DNA from 3 places in the Rhizobium sp. 21-4511-3d genome. Region 1 is predicted to be linked to each of the others. Evidence: predicted binding sites of a transcription regulator. Region 1 holds the regulator's gene; each other region holds the start of a gene.
The links. The regulator LexA, encoded in region 1, represses DNA repair genes until DNA is damaged. The targets are predictions, from matches to a motif close to TGTTCNNNNTGTGTTCNG.
Positions count from the first base shown of each region.

Region 2: a site for LexA is predicted at 1,498-1,515, ahead of dnaE (DNA polymerase III subunit alpha). Genes of this name have one in related genera too.
Region 3: a site for LexA is predicted at 1,497-1,514, ahead of recA (recombinase RecA). Genes of this name have one in related genera too.

Region 1 covers NZ_JBNWCF010000001.1:983,658-985,925, forward strand. Annotated here, with positions in the region: gene ACQZ5H_RS05365 (ComEC/Rec2 family competence protein) at 1-900, shown strand, start outside; gene lexA (transcriptional repressor LexA) at 881-1,594, opposite strand; gene ACQZ5H_RS05375 (VOC family protein) at 1,799-2,268, shown strand, end outside.
Region 2 covers NZ_JBNWCF010000001.1:652,518-654,785, reverse strand. Annotated here, with positions in the region: gene dnaE (DNA polymerase III subunit alpha) at 1-1,262, opposite strand, end outside; gene ACQZ5H_RS03455 (DUF5680 domain-containing protein) at 1,660-2,124, shown strand; gene ACQZ5H_RS03450 (ABC transporter ATP-binding protein) at 2,128-2,268, opposite strand, start outside.
Region 3 covers NZ_JBNWCF010000002.1:161,993-164,260, forward strand. Annotated here, with positions in the region: gene alaS (alanine--tRNA ligase) at 1-95, opposite strand, end outside; gene recA (recombinase RecA) at 282-1,370, opposite strand; gene ACQZ5H_RS06710 (carbohydrate kinase family protein) at 1,612-2,268, shown strand, end outside.

The sequences.
Region 1 (2,268 bases):
ATCATGCCGGCCGGGCTGTTTGCAATGCTGTTGATGCCGTTCGGGCTGGATGCCTGGGCCTGGCAGGTGGTCGGCTTCGGTCTCGATCTGGTGATCGCGATCGCCAAGACCGTCTCGTCCTGGGGAGGTGATATCGGCGTCGGCCGATTGCCTGCCTGGTATTTCCCGGCCGCGGTCGCGGGCTTCCTGTTACTGACCCTGCTGCGCACCCGGCTGAGGCATATCGGCACGGCAATCATGGCCCTGTCGACGCTTGTGGTCGTCATGCTTCCCGAGAAGCCGCCGCCGAAGATCGTCATTGCTGAGGACGGCAGCATGGCGGGGATCGTCGGTTCCAGCACAATCGCTACCAATCGCGAGCGCCCGCCGGGTTTCATCTTCGATCAGTGGAAACGGGCTCTGGTGCTGGACAGCCATCGCGAGCCGATCTTTATCACATCGGCATCGGCATCGACATCGGTCCCGACCGCGCCGCCGGGTGAAAGATTGAGGCTGACATCAGCGCAACAGCAGGAAGCGCAGAGCGCCATTGCGGCCAATGCCAGGGAAGAGCGGTTTTCCTGCGTAAAGAAAGCCTGGTGCACGGCAAAGCTGGAGAACGGCTCGGTGCTGACGGTCATCGACAATGCCGCTTACCTCGGCCCCGCCTGCGATGCATCCGATATCGTCGTCACACCGGTGCGCCTGCGGCTCGAAAGCTGCCGCTCTGGCGCACTGCTTTTTACCGGCGCTACTTTAAGAAAGACAGGCTCTGTCGAGTTGCGCTTCGATGGAGGCGCTGCAGCAGTCACCGCATCCTTCGAGGATCTCGATCGCCCCTGGACCCGCCACCGCGCCTATGATTGGCGCAGCGGCACTTTTGACGGTGATGAAATCGCCGTCAGTGATAGCGGCGGATAAGGCCGACAAGCTTGCCCTGAACCTTGACGCGGTCAGGCCCGAAGATACGCGTTTCGTAAGCCGGGTTGGCAGCTTCGAGTGCGATCGATGCGCCCTTGCGGCGGAAGCGCTTCAGCGTTGCTTCTTCATCGTCGACGAGGGCGACGACGATATCACCGGCATTGGCGGTATTGGTATTGCGGATGATCACCGTGTCGCCGTCGAAAATGCCGGCCTCGATCATCGAGTCGCCCTTGACTTCAAGAGCGTAGTGCTCGCCGTTTCCGAGCATGTCGGCGGGAACGGTGATGTCATGGGTGTTCTGCTGGATCGCGGAAATCGGCACACCGGCGGCGATGCGGCCCATGACAGGAACCGAGATCGAGCTGCTATTGTCTTCGTTCGCCGGCTTCGGCGGCGCGACGGGCTGCGGCTTGCCGAGGCTGCCTTCGATGACGCTTGGCGAGAAGCCGCGGCGCGGCTGGATGCTGGGGCTGTAGGCCTCGGGCAGCTTGATGACTTCCAGTGCGCGGGCGCGGTTCGGTAGGCGGCGAATGAAGCCGCGCTCTTCGAGCGCTGTGATCAGGCGATGAATGCCCGACTTAGAGGCGAGGTCGAGCGCATCCTTCATTTCGTCGAAGGACGGCGGTACGCCGGACTCCTTCATCCGCTCGTGAATGAAGAGGAGAAGCTCCTGTTGTTTGCGCGTCAGCATCGAAGTCTTTCCCCAGATTCGTGAAACAAAGCCAGAACGGACACTATATGTTCCATATGTGTTCCGCAAGTGCCTAAATATTGGTAAAACTTCCCATCATTTTTCGTCATTTTTGAAAGTTTCTTTGCCGGATTGGTTATCCGCGCTTGCGCTTTGCCCGGCGCGGCGTGCAAATCTCTGCCGGCTTCACCGGAGGGAACCGCCATGACGCATCCGCTCGATCATCTGGTACTGCCCGTCACCCATATCGATGTCGCCCGCGAGCGACTCGGCCGTCTCGGTTTCACCGTCGCTGCCAGTGGCCGCCATCCATTCGGAACGGAGAATGCCTGCGTCTTCCTCGCCGACAAGACCTATCTTGAGCCGCTCGGCATCGCGAGCCAGACGGAGTGCGATGCCGCCGCCGCCAAGGGCAACAGCTTTATCGCCCGCGACCAGGCCTTCCGCTTCCGCTGCGGCGATGATGGATTCTCGGCGGTCGTCTTCGGTACTGACGATGCCGATGCGGACAGGGCCGCCTATGATGGCGCGCAGCTGAGCGGCGGTGACATGGTGGAGTTCTCGCGCCCGATCGTCATGCCCGATGGAACGCAGGCGACCGGCGCCTTCAAGCTCGCCTTTGCCGCCGATCTGAGGGCGCCCGATGTCTTCTTCTTCGCCTGCCAGCGGATCAA
Region 2 (2,268 bases), 330 kb from region 1:
GAGACGCGTTCCGGATTGAGGAAGCGTTCGAAGAGCAGCGAGAAGCGCAGAGGATCGACGTCGGTGATGGTCAGCGCATAGGCAACGAGCGAACCCGCACCCGAACCGCGGCCCGGGCCGACGGGGATGTCATGCTGCTTGGCCCATTTGATGAAGTCCGCAACGATCAGGAAGTAGCCGGGGAACTTCATGCGCTCGATGACGCTGAGCTCGAATTCCAACCGCTCGCGGTAATCCTTCTCTTCGTAGCCAGCCGACATGCCGAGTGTCGCGAGGCGCATGTCGAGCCCCTCCTCCGCCTGGCGGCGAAGCTCCAGCGCCTCGGCGCGCTCGGCTTCCTCGGGATCGGCGGTGGCGCCGGTGAAGCGCGGCAGGATCGGTTTGCGGGTCTTCAGGACGAAGGAGCAGCGCCGGGCGATCTCGATCGTATTCTCAAGCGCCTCTGGCAAATCGGCAAAGAGCTTCGCCATCTCGGCGCGGCTCTTCAGGTAATGGTCCGGCGTCAGGCGGAAGCGGCTGTCGTCGGAAACGATGGCATTATGGGCAACGGCCATCAGCGCGTCATGCGCGTCGTAGTCGTCGCGCGTCGGGAAGAAGGCTTCGTTGGTGGCGACCAGCGGCAAATCGTGCTCATAAGCGAGACCAATGATCTTCTGCTCATGGCGCTTGTCGTATGTGCCGTGGCGCTGCAGCTCGACATAGAGCCGGTCACCGAACAGTGACTTCAGCGTCAGCAGCCGCGATACGGCCGGCGCCAGGTGTCCCTGCTTGAGGGCCATATCGACCGGGCCGCTGAGCGAACCCGTCAAGGCGATCAGGCCTTCGGTGCCCGCCTCTTCCAGCCAGGACGAGCGAATGTGGATCGCCTGCCCGTCCTCGCCGCCGAGATAGGCGCGGCTGACGAGATCGACGAGGCGCTCATAACCGTCATCGCTGGTGGCAAGCACGACGATCGACGGGAGCTTGCCCATCATCTGCTGGCCGCCGCGCTTCTCGATCTCCAGGCCGTCTTCCATGTCGATCGACAGCTGGCAGCCGATGATCGGCTGAAGGCCCTCGTCCATGGCTTTCTGCGAGAATTCGAGCGCGACGAACAGGTTGTTCGTATCGGTGATGGCGATCGCCGGCTGGCTGTCGCCCGCTGCCTTGTAGAGAACCTTCTTCAGCGGCAGCGCGCCCTCGAGCAGCGAATAGGCCGAGTGCACGCGCAGATGAACGAAGCCCGGCGTCCCGCCGATAAATCCGCTCTCTGCTTCCGCCATGACACGTCCCTTCAATCGCCCGTATGAATCGGCGCCATTGTCGGTCGTGGCCGTGGAGATGTCCAGAAGAAGACCCCGCCTTGAACCGCATAGCAGCCATGCGGTCCCCTGAAAAATTACATCGCCATCAGGATCAGCGAGAAGCTGGCAACGAACATTGCGATGGAGGTGAATGCTGCGACGTCACGGATCATGTCAGTCATTTGGCTCTCCTTTACTCGTTATGTTTTTAGTTTGTTCCACTCTTGTTCTTTCGTCAACAGGAATCTTTTCCGTTTGGTTAACGCGCATCCGGGGACGTTCGCCCACATCTCCCTGTCGGCGGCAACTGCCATGTTCCGCATTTGTTCTTTACAGAAGGCCACGCATCTGCGACAACGCTCGCAGGAGGCGCGCCATGTATCTCACCCTGCTCAATGACTTCATCGTCGAGGCGAAATCGAGGACTTACGTGGGTGGCGGCAGTCCCCGCCCATCCTGCCGTCCGGGGTCGCATGACATCGGCTACGAGCGTGGCGAATGGCGCTATCTCGACAGCTATTTCGGCGGAACTGATTTTTGCGGCCAGGAAACGGTCTGGCTGAATGGCGAGCCCATCTGGGCGATGAACTATTTCGGCCACATCATCGAGCCCGGGCTGATCGACGGCAGCCGCGCCGGCGCCGTCATCAAGGCGGCCCTGTCGTCGATGTATTCCGAGAAGAAGCGCTTCCTCGGCGGCATGGAATTCGACCATGCCTTCGGCCTCTATATCGACAGCAGCGAGGGCGACTGTGCGCATTTCCGCGGCATGGAAATGATCATCGTCGAGGAACGGCGCGCCTATGAACTCGACTACCGCGGCGGCCTGATCCGGCTCTGAGGCTCAGAAGTCGACGACCTGGCCGTCGCTGATCGTCACCCGGCGGTCCATGCGGCTGGCGAGCTCGTGATTATGCGTGGCGATCAGGGCCGCGAGACCGGACTGGCGCACCAGCGCCTCCAGAGCATCGAAGACGTAGTTGGC
Region 3 (2,268 bases), on a different contig from region 1:
TTGCGCGGCACGAGCGGGCTGGACGGCACGACTTCGTGGCCGTTGGTCTTGAAATAGTCGAGGAAGGTCGACCGGATATCATTCACACCGCTCATGCTATGCCCTTCAATGCTGCCCAAGGCAGGTCAAAACTTTAAATCCAGTGGCTTTTATCGCCCGCATTAACCACTGTCCAGCAGGCAAACGTCAGACAGCTTAGAGCACACAGGCATCCGCAAACGAAACCGGCCGCATTCGGGTCTCGAATGCGGCCGGCTGGCACTCAAATTGTCAGGAAAGGATCAGGGCTCGCCGTCACCGTCACTGTCGTTGGCATCGGGTCCGCCGTTCTGCAGAATGCGGTCGGCGATCAGGCCGGCATTCTGGCGCAGCGACGTCTCGATCTCGCGGGCAACATCCGGATTGTCGCGCAAGAAGATCTTGGCGTTCTCACGGCCCTGGCCGAGGCGCTGGCTGTTATAGGAGAACCAGGCGCCCGACTTCTCGACGATGCCGGCCTTGACGCCGAGATCGACGAGCTCGCCGGTCTTGGAAACGCCTTCTCCATACATGATGTCGAATTCGACCTGCTTGAAGGGAGGCGCCATCTTGTTCTTGACGACCTTGACGCGGGTCTGGTTGCCGATCACCTCTTCGCGCTCCTTGACCGCGCCGATACGGCGGATGTCGAGGCGAACCGAGGCGTAGAACTTCAGCGCGTTACCGCCCGTCGTCGTCTCAGGCGAACCGAACATGACGCCGATCTTCATGCGGATCTGGTTGATGAAGATCACCATGCAGTTCGACTTCGAGATCGAGGCCGTCAGCTTGCGCAGCGCCTGGCTCATCAGGCGTGCCTGGAGACCCGGCAGGCTGTCGCCCATTTCGCCTTCGATTTCGGCACGCGGCGTCAGCGCTGCGACCGAGTCGACGACGAGAACATCGACGGCGCCGGAGCGAACCAGCGTGTCGGTGATTTCGAGCGCCTGCTCACCGGTATCGGGCTGCGAGATCAAGAGGTTCTGCAGATCGACGCCAAGCTTGCGTGCATAGACCGGGTCCAGCGCGTGTTCTGCGTCGACGAAGGCGCAGATGCCGCCCTTCTTCTGGGCTTCCGCGATTGTCTGCAGCGCCAGCGTCGTCTTACCGGAGCTTTCCGGTCCGTAAATTTCGATGATACGACCCTTCGGGAGACCGCCGATGCCGAGCGCGATATCGAGACTGAGAGAACCCGTCGATACGGTTTCGACCTCGATGACGCTGTCCTTCGCGCCGAGTTTCATGATCGAGCCCTTGCCGAACGACCGCTCGATCTGAGAGAGTGCCGCTTCAAGTGCCTTGCTTTTGTCCACCGATTTGTCCTCTACAAGCCGCAATGTATTCTGTGACATTCGATCCACCTTTAGGTTATTGAAGCCGCTCTAGCAATGTCGCCGCCGATGCCGATTTTGTACGTGATTTGTTCTCATTTCGCAAGAGGCGTTCAAGCGGTTGAAAGAAAAAGGTAAATCAGTACGTGTTCTACTTTTGTTTTATCGATGTGAAGCAAGGGTTTAGCGCGTCCGGGCATCGGCAGCCGGAGAATTTCCCGCAGGCACGATTCGCTAAAACAAGAGCGGCTGGAGCATCACGGTGAAGCGCAAGATTCTCGTTCTCGGCGGCGCCCATGTCGATCGCCGCGGCCGCATTTCCGGCGACACCGCGCCGGGTTCCAGCAATCCCGGCAGCTGGTTCGAGGAAGCCGGCGGCGGCGGCTTCAATGCCGCTCGCAACCTCGCCCGCCTCGGCTTCGACGTCACGATGATCTCGCCGCGCGGCGGTGACCCGACCGGCGAAATGGTCACCGAGGCGGCCTATGCCGCCGGGATCAACGACCGCCCCTTCGTCTTCCTCGACCGCAAAACGCCGAGCTATACCGCGATCCTCGAGCGCGACGGCAACCTCGTCATCGCACTCGCCGATATGGATCTCTACCGCCTCTTCGTTCCCCGCCGCCTGGCGATCCGCTGGGTGCGCGATGCCTTTGCGGCGACGGATCTGATCCTCTTCGATGCCAACCTGCCGGAGGACACGATCACCGCGATCGTTGCCCGTGCCAACAGCCTCGGCAAGCCAGTTGCCGCCATCGCCATCTCACCTGCCAAGGTCGTCAAGCTGAAGTCATCGGCCGGAGGTATCGATTATCTGTTCCTCAACGAGGCGGAGGCCGCGGCCCTTGCCGGACAGCGGCCGGAGAATGCCGCCGAATGGGCGTCCCTGCTCGGTGACATCGGCCTGAAAGGCGGCATC